Regions from separate parts of the Lysinibacillus sp. FSL W7-1291 genome, predicted to be linked through region 1. Evidence: riboswitches for the same ligand, from Rfam matches in the RefSeq annotation. Region 1 holds a riboswitch; the other holds the start of a gene.
What was found. A riboswitch is a leader RNA that binds a small molecule or an ion and turns the genes downstream of it on or off. The one in region 1 is predicted to bind lysine.
Positions count from the first base shown of each region.

Region 2: another riboswitch for lysine. It lies ahead of NST76_RS01320 (amino acid permease); the one in region 1 lies ahead of NST76_RS15690 (aspartate kinase).

Region 1 is NZ_CP151994.1:3,235,404-3,241,147, reverse strand. Features, by position in the region: gene NST76_RS15705 (amino acid permease) at 1-491, shown strand, start outside; gene trxA (thioredoxin) at 613-924, shown strand; gene uvrC (excinuclease ABC subunit UvrC) at 1,049-2,839, shown strand; lysine riboswitch at 2,949-3,127, shown strand; gene NST76_RS15690 (aspartate kinase) at 3,241-4,467, shown strand; gene NST76_RS15685 (YslB family protein) at 4,563-4,997, opposite strand; gene NST76_RS15680 (succinate dehydrogenase cytochrome b558 subunit) at 5,270-5,744, shown strand, end outside.
Region 2 is NZ_CP151994.1:272,719-278,462, reverse strand. Features, by position in the region: gene NST76_RS01330 (response regulator transcription factor) at 1-154, opposite strand, end outside; gene NST76_RS01325 (Nramp family divalent metal transporter) at 363-1,652, shown strand; gene NST76_RS01320 (amino acid permease) at 1,871-3,334, opposite strand; lysine riboswitch at 3,417-3,593, opposite strand; gene NST76_RS01315 (MFS transporter) at 3,770-4,978, shown strand; gene NST76_RS01310 (hypothetical protein) at 5,045-5,575, opposite strand; gene NST76_RS01305 (nitric oxide synthase oxygenase) at 5,601-5,744, opposite strand, start outside.

The DNA.
Region 1 (5,744 bases):
TGAATGCTGTTGTGATACTTGCCATTATTTCTTCCATGAATTCAGGGCTTTATGGCTCATCCCGTGTACTATATACACAAGCTGTAGACGGACGGGTTCCTAAAATATTTGCCCACTTATCTAAAAGAAAAGTGCCAGTATATGCTATTTTAATGTGTACATTAGCGATGTATTTAGGAGTTATTCTATCTTTATATGTTGGCAGCAAGACTTTTGATTTTCTAATGGGATCACTTGGCTATACCGTGTTATTTATTTGGTTAATTATTGCGATTGCCCATTTGAAATCCCGTAAAAAACAAGCAGAACATACAAGTGCCTATGAAGTAAAATGGTTCCCGTATACAACATGGATTGCCATTATGGCGTTAAGTGCGATTTTAATTGGGATTATTTTTACAACATCTATTATCGTGACAAGCATTACGTTAGGCATTTATCTTTTTATAACATTCACCTATGTATGGAAAGGTCGTTATCAAGCCAATTAATGGTCTTTATAGTTTTTTTCGACACAGTTTTTCATAAAAAATACATTGCAGGCAGATTGTTCGCTCAAGTGAATTTATCCATGCTATACTACAATCATAGTAAGTTTAAGGAGGATTTCAAATGGCAATTGTACATGCAACAGATGCTACGTTCCAGGACGATATTAAAGAAGGGTTAGTACTTGTAGACTTTTGGGCTGCTTGGTGCGGACCTTGTAAAATGATTGGGCCAGTTCTTGAAGAAATGGACGCTGCAGGAAGTGCGGCTAAAATTGTAAAAGTTGATGTAGACAATAACCAAGGTACTGCAGCTCAGTATCAAATTATGTCAATTCCGTCTTTACTATTATTTAAAGATGGAGAATTAGTTGACAAAACTGTAGGCTTCCAACCGAAAGAAGCTTTAGAAGCATTTATCGCAAAACATGCGTAATTAATGAAGTTCACAAAAGCCGGACCATCAATAGATGTGTTCGGCTTTTTTTCGTTATATAATAAAGGTAATATCTATCATATTCAATTGAGAGGGATTTTTACGTAGGGGGGGCAGGTAGGTAATGAACGATTTAATCAAGCGTAAACTAGATATTTTACCGGATCAGCCTGGCTGCTATTTGATGAAGGATCGTCAAGGGACAATCATTTATGTGGGCAAAGCGAAAATACTGAAAAACCGTGTACGTTCTTATTTTACGGGAACACATGAAGGCAAAACACAAAGGCTTGTCGGTGAAATAGAAGATTTTGAGTATATCGTGACATCATCTAATATTGAAGCACTTATTTTAGAGCTGAATCTCATTAAATTACATGATCCAAAATACAATGTCATGCTAACAGATGATAAGACATATCCATATTTAAAAATTACGAATGAAAAACATCCACGTCTTATTACGACACGTAAGGTAAAAAAGGATAAGGCTAAATATTTTGGTCCTTACCCCAATGCTTATGCGGCAAGTGAAACGAAAAAGCTGTTGGATCGATTGTATCCATTGCGCAAATGTGTCCAATTGCCTTCCAAAGTTTGCTTGTATTATCATATGGGGCAATGTTTAGCACCTTGTGTAAAAGAAATTAATGGTCAGGTTTATCAAGAGATGATTGAGGATATGACGAAGTTTCTAAATGGTGGTGTCGAGGCAGTCAAAAAAGAGCTTGAAGTTAAAATGCTTGCAGCTGCTGAAAACTTAGAATTTGAGCGAGCGAAGGAGTTTCGCGATCAGATTGCACATATTGATACGGTCATGCAGAAACAAAAAATAGTATCAAGTGATACAACGAACCGCGATGTATTTGGCTATGCCGTCGAAAAAGGCTGGATGTGTGTGCAAGTTTTCTTTGTTCGCCAAGGAAAGCTGATTGAGCGTGATGTCTCGGTTTTCCCAATTTATCAAGATGCTGAGGAAGAGTTTTTAACATTTGTTGGCCGCTTTTATGAAAAACCAGAGCATATTAAGCCGAAAGAAATTTTTATTCCACAAGCAATTGATGCAGCCATCTTAACGGAGTTATTAGAGCTTAAAGTTCTTACACCAAAAAGAGGTCAAAAGAGGGAATTGGTTGAATTAGCAACTAAAAATGCTGAGATTGCTGTGGCAGCTAAATTCCAGCTAATTGAACGGCAGGAAGAACGGACAATTGGTGCTTGTGAGGCACTTGGTGAAGCAATAGGTATTTCAACGCCATTACGAATTGAGGCATTTGACAATAGTCATATGCATGGCACGGATGCTGTATCGGCTATGGTTGTCTTCATTGATGGAAAGCCTGCGAAAAAGGAATATCGTAAATACAAAACGCGTACGGCTGCAAAGCATGATGATTACGGTGCGATGCAAGAGGTTATACGTCGGCGATATTCGCGTGTCTTAAAGGAAGGCTTGCCATTGCCAGATTTGGTCTTAATTGATGGTGGCAAGGGGCAAATGGAAGTCGCCCGTGAAGTACTAGAAGATGAGCTTGGACTTGTTATACCGATTGCAGGTTTAGCAAAAGATGATAAGCATAATACGTCGCAGCTATTGTTTGGTGATCCACCAGAAGTAATTGCCTTAAAGCGTACTAGTGATGGCTTTTATTTATTACAACGAATTCAGGACGAAGTTCACCGCTTTGCTATTACCTTCTTGCGCCAACAGCATGAGAAGCATGCCATTCAATCGGTGTTAGACCATATTGAAGGTGTGGGGCCAAAACGCAAGCAGCAGTTGCTCAAACATTTTGGTTCAGTTAAGAAAATTCGAGAGGCGAGCGAGCTAGCTTTGCAGGAGGCAGGAATACCTGCTAATTTAGCGAGCCAAATTTATAGCTATTTTCAGCAAGAGTCATTGTCAAAGGAATAGACATGTGCTAAGGTTGTAAATAACATTGTTCGTCAATGTGATGAATAGCGAACTGGTGTGGCTAGCATGTTGACGCCAGCGTTAAACCAATTGAATACATTCACTTTATGGTGATGATAGAGGTGCAAGATTCAAGAGTAACACAATGGAGGATGAACAAGTCCAGAGATCGTGTGTGAAAGGGGAGCTTGCCGAAGTATAGCATTGTTGTTTCCTTTGTTGTACTGGTTTTACATTTAAGAAATGTAAGATTGTCGATTCTAAAAGTTTCGGAGAGCTATCACACATGCACAAGTTACGATCATTGTACATGTTATAGGCAGCTTTCACGTTATGTGGAGGCTGCCTTTTAGTTTTCTAGAAGCAGGTGAAATATATGACTGGAAAGGAGAACGCAAGAAATGGCTAAAATAGTGATGAAGTTTGGAGGGGCTGCACTAGCTTCTACTGAACAAATCCAAGAGGCAGCAAGGAAGGCGATTGCTGAAAAGGACAGAGGCTTCAATGTAGTCGTGGTCGTTGCAGCAATGGGACACACAACGAAAGATGTGCAAACGATGGTACATCAACTAACGGACGAAGTGCCCAAACGAGAATTAGCTGCAGTCGTGTCTACGGGCTCTCAATTATCCAGCGCTTTATTTGCCATCGCATTACAGGAAGCGGGCTATGAGGCAGTGTCCTTAACTGGATGGCAAGCAGGTATACATACAGATTGTAAGTATCGTCATGCACGTATCGACTATATCGATGACAGTCGTATTGAAGAACATCTTGTACAGGGACAAATTGTAGTGATTGCTGGAGAACAGGGTATTGATGAGGAACAAAATATTACTACACTTGGCAAAGGCGGAGCTGAAACAACAGCTATAGCACTCGCGGTAGCATTGGAAGCAGAGCGAACTGATATGTACACAAATGTTGACGGTGTTTATACAGCAGATCCACGCTATGTCAGCAAAGCTCAAAAGCTGCAGGAAATCTCCTATGATGAAATGCTGGAGTTATCTAATTTAGGATCACATGTTATTCATCCTCGTGCAGTGGAGTTAGCAAAAAAATTTCAAATGCCCGTTATTATACGCTCTAGCTTAGTAGAGTCAGTAGGTACTTTATTGAAGGAGGAAGTGGAAATGGAGAAAAATTTAGTCGTCCGTGGTGTAGCCTTTGAGTCAGATATTATCCGTTTAACAGTGGGGTATGATGCGTATGCCGATGGTGCATTGGCAGATATGTTTACAATCCTTGCAGAAAACCGCATTAATGTAGATATTATTGTACAGGCAATCATTGATGGCTTAAAACCAACTGTGTCTTTTTCCATTTTAAAAGAAGAATTTGCGGAAACATTGCGTGTTCTAGAAGATAGTAAATTGTCACTTGGCTTTAGTTTTGCTGACTTTGAAATAGGGTTGGCGAAGGTTTCTATCATTGGCTCAGGTATGGCCTCTAATCCAGGTGTGGCTGCTCGCATGTTTGATCGATTACGTCGTGAAGATATTCCTATAAAAATGGTTAGTACGTCTGAAATAAAAGTGTCTGTTGTTGTACCACAGGATGATATGATTCGTGCAGCAAATGCCTTGCATGATGAATTCAATTTAGAGCAAGCACTTTATATATAATAATAGAAGAAACAGTATTTTATGTAATAGTCCGAAATTAAAGGAAGAAAAAAGAAGGATTGTCATCCCGTTGAATAGGGAGACAATCCTTTTCATCATTCAGTAGGGATGGTATTCATAATACGTTCCTTGACATCCCATTTGACTGTAAACATGACATAGTGCTGCTTTTCTCGCTTTTCATCATAGCATTCTGTAAGGTAGCCTTTAGCTAATTGAATTTGCTCTGCTATAAATCCTGCTTCCAGTCTAAAGCTTCGTTGTTTGATTTGCAATATTTCAGGGTCATTTGTCAATTGGAAAATGCGACCATCCTTTGATTCCTTCATGAGCTCTAGTGTACCCCAGCAGGCATCTGCGAAAAATGCGATAAGTTCGTCTTGACTTTTGCATGGGAACTTGCGAGCAAGCTCTTTACCTGCCCAATAAAGGACATCATTCTCATGTTTACCAAGGATAGAAGATAGAATATGATCGCGAATGAGCTCATAACCAAATGATGAAATTGTAGGAGATGGAGTGTTTAACATTGTTATCCTTCTTTCTTAGAATTTTCTTAAAATTCAACAGTAATAAAGTAATGATAGATTTTTCGAGAAAAAACAACGCATCATGTACTAGATTAGTTCTTTAATAAGCTCTATGAAAAACTCCGAGTTGCCTTGACGCTCGTAGCTCTTGAGAGTACAATAAACATGTCATAATATTGTACCATGATGAAATACACAGTCAATGAAGTATCATTTACAAAATGATGACTTCTTTTGTTGTGCTATTTTAAGTACTAAGGGGGGTAACAGTCTTGTCGAAAGATCGAGAGTTTTTATGGCGTCGCTTACATTCTCTACTTGGTATCATTCCAGTAGGTCTGTTTTTAACGATGCACCTGTTCATTAACTTTACAGCAACAGGCGGGGCAGAAAGTTACAACGATGCTACCGCAGTAATGGAAAAGATTCCATTCCTTATCCTAGTTGAATGGATTGTCATCTATATTCCATTAATGTTCCACGCATTCTATGGTGTCTACATTGCATTCACTGCTACACCAAACACAGGACGTTTCAGCACATACCGTAACTGGATGTTCTCTTTACAACGTTTCACTGGTGTATTCCTAGTGATTTTCATTGCATGGCATATTTTCCAAACTCGTATTCAAAAAGCACTTGGCACACACGTTGATTACGACATGATGGCGAATATCGTTGCTAATCCATTCATGCTTGGATTCTACATTGTTGGTATTATATCAGCAACTTTCCACTTATCTAACG
Region 2 (5,744 bases), 1.6 Mb from region 1:
GTAGGATCAAATCCCATGGCTGTTCACGGTAACGAAGCAAACCATCTGTCCCTGTATGAGCCATTTCCGCCTCAAAGCCTTCAAATTGAAGCTCAAGCTGTAGCACTCTCGCAATATTTTCTTCATCTTCTATAATTAAAATTCGATTGGTCATGTCGAATCCGTCCTTCATCTTTTCTTTTCATCGTAAACGATGCTGGTGGTGAAAGTCTAATTAGAAAATGATGAGAATGGCACATACTTATAGAAACTTAAAGCAAACCACTTCACTTTTTTGATTCCTAGCGTTAGAATACTAATATCTTATTTTCCTATAGGAAACTTTATTTCGTTAATGATACTTTTTGAAACGAGGGAACAATATGGTTTACAAACGAGTCACAAAATCGTCTGCCGAGGCGGTTTTAGATGGAGATATAAAAGGTTGGCGACGCTTTTTACCATTTTTAGGACCTGCATTTATTGCAGCCGTCGCCTATATCGATCCTGGTAATTTTGCTACAAATATTACAGCAGGCTCTCAATATGGCTACCTGCTACTTTGGGTTATAGCCTTTTCTAATTTAATGGCCGTGTTAATTCAATCCTTATCTGCCAAGCTTGGAATTGCGACAGGTAAAAACTTGCCTGAAGTAGCACGCGAGCATTTTTCTAAAAAAACATCCATCTTTTTATGGATACAGGCTGAATTGGTCATCATTGCTACAGATCTCGCTGAATTTATTGGTGCAGCATTAGGGCTTTACTTGCTCTTCAATATCCCTATGCTGCCCGCAGCATTAATTACGGCAGTTGGTTCATTTGCTATTTTAGAACTTCAAAGAAGAGGATTTAGAGCCTTTGAAGCCGGTATTTCGGGCATGGTGTTAATTGTTGTCTTAGCATTTGCCTTCCAAACATTTTTAGCACAGCCAGAATGGGGCGATGTAGCGATTGGCATGTTCACGCCACAGTTTGAAGGTGTAGATTCACTATTATTAGCAACAGGTATTTTAGGAGCAACTGTCATGCCTCATGCTATTTACTTACATTCATCGTTAACGCAAAATCGTATTGTTGGTCGGAATGAAAATGAAAAAAAACGTATTTTCCGTTTTGAATTTATCGATATTATCATCGCTATGATTATTGCCGGAGCGATTAATATGAGCATGCTGATCATTGCTGCAGCAGTCTTCCACACACAAGGCGTGGTTGTAGAAGATTTAGATGTTGCCTACAATGGCTTAAAAGATGCGCTCGGCCCCATGGCTGCTATTTCATTTGGTCTTGGTTTACTTATTGCCGGGCTAGCTAGCTCCTCTGTCGGGACGTTAGCAGGTGATGTAGTCATGCAAGGATTCATTCAAAGAAAAATACCACTTTATTTACGTAGAGCGATTACTATGGTGCCGCCTCTAGTCATTATTGCATCAGGCGTGAATGCAACCTATGCGCTCGTTCTAAGTCAGGTCGTTTTATCTTTCGGTATTTGCATTTGCTCTTGTCCCTCTTGTGATGTTTACAAGCAAACGAAACATCATGGGCAGTTTAGTCAATCACCGTATTACAACGTTTTTAGGTTGGTTTGTTGTTGTTATCGTTGTGACATTGAATATTTACTTACTGTGGGAAACAATATTTGGATAATAAAAATCAGGTACTCGAGATGAACTGCCCCGTAAAAGTTTGATTTCTAACTATTACGGGGCAGTTCAAGAATGGGTACCTGTTTTTTATTTGATTAGACATCGACTTTCGAATGGCTAGTTAGTAAATACTAATATTACTCTATATATGATATTATTTTTGATATTTTTAACGACGATTAAGACATAAAAAGCTGTCCCATAAACCAATCATTCATTAGTTTACAGAACAGCCCTACTATTTAATCTTCCACTTTTAAATCACATTCTTGAAGTGAAAGCATTTTTGTTTTGTGCTTGATTTTGTAGCCAAACCATAACAGTAAAAATAGTGGGATTCCAACATAAGAAACTAATATCCCATACCAATCAATTTGGTCTCCCGTAAAGGCCGTGTAATTTTGCCCAATGACCACAATCATACAAACAGTAAAGGCAAATAGTGGTCCAAACGGGTACAATTTTGCTCTATAAGGTAATAGCTTTGGATCTAGGCCCTGTGCCTCAAATGCACGACGGAAGCGATAATGACTAAAGGCAATGCCGAGCCATGCAATAAAACCAGACATACCAGAGGCGTTTAACAGCCAAATATAAACAACGCCATCACCAAAGAAAGACGCTAAAAAAGCTAAGCAACCTACAGCTAATGTTGCCATCAACGCATAAATTGGTATTCCTCGACGACTTAGCTTTGTGAAGAACTTAGGCGCATGTCCATCCACTGCTAATTGCCATAGCATACGTGATGATGCATAAAGCCCTGAATTTCCAGCTGACAGCATAGCCGTTAAAATAATGGCATTCATTAACGAAGCTGCAAAGGCAATACCTAAGCGGTCAAACACTAATGTAAACGGTGATACTGCGATATCTTCTGATAATAAGCGTTCATCTGTAAATGGAATCAACATTCCGATTGCACCAATTGCTAAAATATAAAACAAAAGAATACGCCAGAATACGGATTTAACAGCCTTTGGAATATTTTTTCCTGGATCGTCTGTTTCACCTGCTGTAATCCCAAGTAACTCTGTTCCTTGGAATGAAAATCCGGCTGCTAGGAAAATTCCAAATGTAGCTAGGAAGCCACCGTGAAATGGTCCATCACTAATAAAGAAATTAGTAAAGCCTACAGGTGCCTGTCCACCTAAAATACCAAAAATCATTAATAAACTGATAATAATAAAAACAATGACTGTCACTACTTTAATCATCGCAAACCAATATTCACTTTCTCCATAGCTCTTTACAGAAAGTAAATTAAATGACAGTACAACAGCAATAAATAATACTGTCCAAAGGGCTGATGAACTATCAGGGAACCAATATTTCATAATTAAGGATACTGCCGCAATTTCTGCTGCAATAGTGATTGCCCAGTTATACCAATAGTTCCAGCCTAATGCAAAGCCTAGTGCTGGATCTACAAATTTTGTTGCATACGTACTAAATGAACCGGATGATGGCATATAGGCAGCCATTTCCCCTAAGCTTGTCATTAAAAAGTACACCATAATACCGATTAGGGCGTAGGCAAGCAATGCACCACCAGGTCCAGCTTGTGCAATGGCACCACCACTGGCTAAAAATAGTCCCGTACCAATTGTACCGCCTAAAGAAATCATTGTGATATGACGGCTTTTCAATTCTTTTTTCAGCTTTGGCGCTTTATGTCCGAGCTGATTTACTTTTATTTCACTCACGATATAGCTTCCTTCCTATTTACGAGGCAAAAAAATGCCATCACATATACACTGTGATGGCTAAGTTAATCCTCAGTTTTTCCTAAATGATAGCTCAACACGTTGTGCAAACGTGACAGTTCTGTTCCTTTCGGAGACAGCCCCAGCATGAGGTTTTCAAGTCCCCTCACACTTCGGCAATATTCCCTTTCAGCTAATCTCATCAATGCTTGTCATTTCCATTAGCATACTTATAAATATCGCGACCTCTACCTCAATACAAACATGAGGCATATAATTATTAAATTTATGATGCTTATTATATTAGCATAAGACCTTTGACATTTCAATATAACAATAAATGTTCTGTATTTTGTGAATCTTCTACTATTTTTATTAGTTTGTTAAAGTGTTATAGTAGTTCAATTAGAACGGTTACGAACAGGGGGATTTATTTTGACTACAAATGATCATTCCGCTAGTTTTCCGAGTAAAAAAATTAGCTGGAGGGGAACAACCTTACTTTTAGTCTTCGGAGTTATCTTTATAGCCTCTACATTAAGAATGCCACTAACTGTTGTTGGCCCTATTATATCATTTATCCGTGACGATCTTGGTATTTCTAATGTACTTGCAGGCTTTCTAACAACGATTCCATTGCTCGCTTTTGCTACCATCTCACCATTTGCGCCCGTTGTAGCACGCAAACTAGGGCTTGAGCTAACACTATTTTTATCCACTATTTTATTAGCCTTGGGGATTGTTCTACGTTCCCTTGGTACAACGGGGTTACTTGTATTTGGTACTGTACTCATCGGCATAGCCATATCATTTGGAAATGTGCTGATTCCAGGATTATTAAAATTAAAATTTCCATACCATGTTGGTTTATTAATGGCATTTTTCACTATGTCGATGAACTTAACGGCTGGGCTTGGCGCAGGTATTAGCTATCCTATAGCCAATTCATCATTTGGCTGGCAAGGAGCGCTGTCCATTGCACTTGTACTAGTGGTCGTAACGATTTTAATTTGGATACCTCAATTGAAATCAAATAAACCTGAGCCAGCCACTACCTCTAAAATGACGAGTACACCCTTATGGAAGTCACCTGTTACTTGGGCTGTCACAGGTGCAATGGGATTACAGTCTTTATTATTTTATACGACTGCTGCTTGGATTCCCGAAATCTACATCGCCCAGGGATTGGCTCCTGACAAAGCTGGTTGGATGTTTTCTATCATGCAATTTTCACAAGTACCAATGGCATTGGCTGTGCCTATCATTGCAAGTAAAATGGCTTCTCAAAGACCTCTTGTAGTGATGTTTACATTCTTCTATTTAATAGGCTTTACTGGAGTTGTCATGGAGTGGACAAGTCTTGGGGTACTGTGGATGATTCTTTTAGGTTTAGCAGGAGGTTCTTCATTTGCCTTAGCGATGATGTTCTTTACACTTCGTACACGCACGGCATTTGAAGCAGCAGATTTATCAGGCTTTGCACAATCATTAGGTTATTTATTTGCCGCCATTGGCCCTATTCTTTTTGGCTACTTACATGATTTATTTGGTGGCTGGAATATTGCTGGTTGGCTCTTTGTAGCTGTGGCGACCATTCTTTTCTTTTGCTCAATGAGAGCTTCTAAAGACGAATATGTCCATTAAAATAAAGCAGATGGGATAACTGCTCATATTTCCCATCTGCTTTACTTCTATATAGGTATAGACGTTTTATTTGTCCAATTGCTGTAGTAAGGTTAGCAGTTCAGTAAGACGGTCCGCTGTTTCTTTGTTGTGAGCTATAACTGCTGCAAAAATAGGAACAGCCTCTTGTAAGAGTATATAACTAAAATAATAATAGCTTACAAAAGCTTTCTGCTCATAACCCTTTGGCGTTTCCTCCTCCCATTCCAGCTCATCATTCTCTTCGTGATCCATCCATAAATATTTGACATCTAACAGCTCCTGCATAGTTTGAACTGAATAGGATGGGTCTAGATAATCTTCAGAAATTGCATGTGCCACAGCTAAATAAAGCTCTACTTCTTGTACAGAGACATCCCCCGTATTTTTGCTAGCAAGCTTTTTTAGAAGGACAAGCAAAGCCCATGGTGTGACCTGCCATAGTGTACCTTGATGCTCCACTAACTCAGCTAGCTCTATATATTGCTCCTGTTCAATCAGCTGAGGGATAGCCGTTCCTCTTCCATAAGGTGTCGTCAATTGTAACCACGGGATACTCGGAATTTGCTCATTCAACATAGCGTTTCGTCCTCTCCACAATCAGTTAATAGCATGGTTTTTGATAAAAATAATTGGGTGTATGATAAATATTGACATACGGCTTATGGAAAATATGAGTCGTTGCGGGCGAAAGTGGTGGGATTAGCCATGTCCAGTTGCCTGTAACGTCTCGTCCTGCTGATTCCTC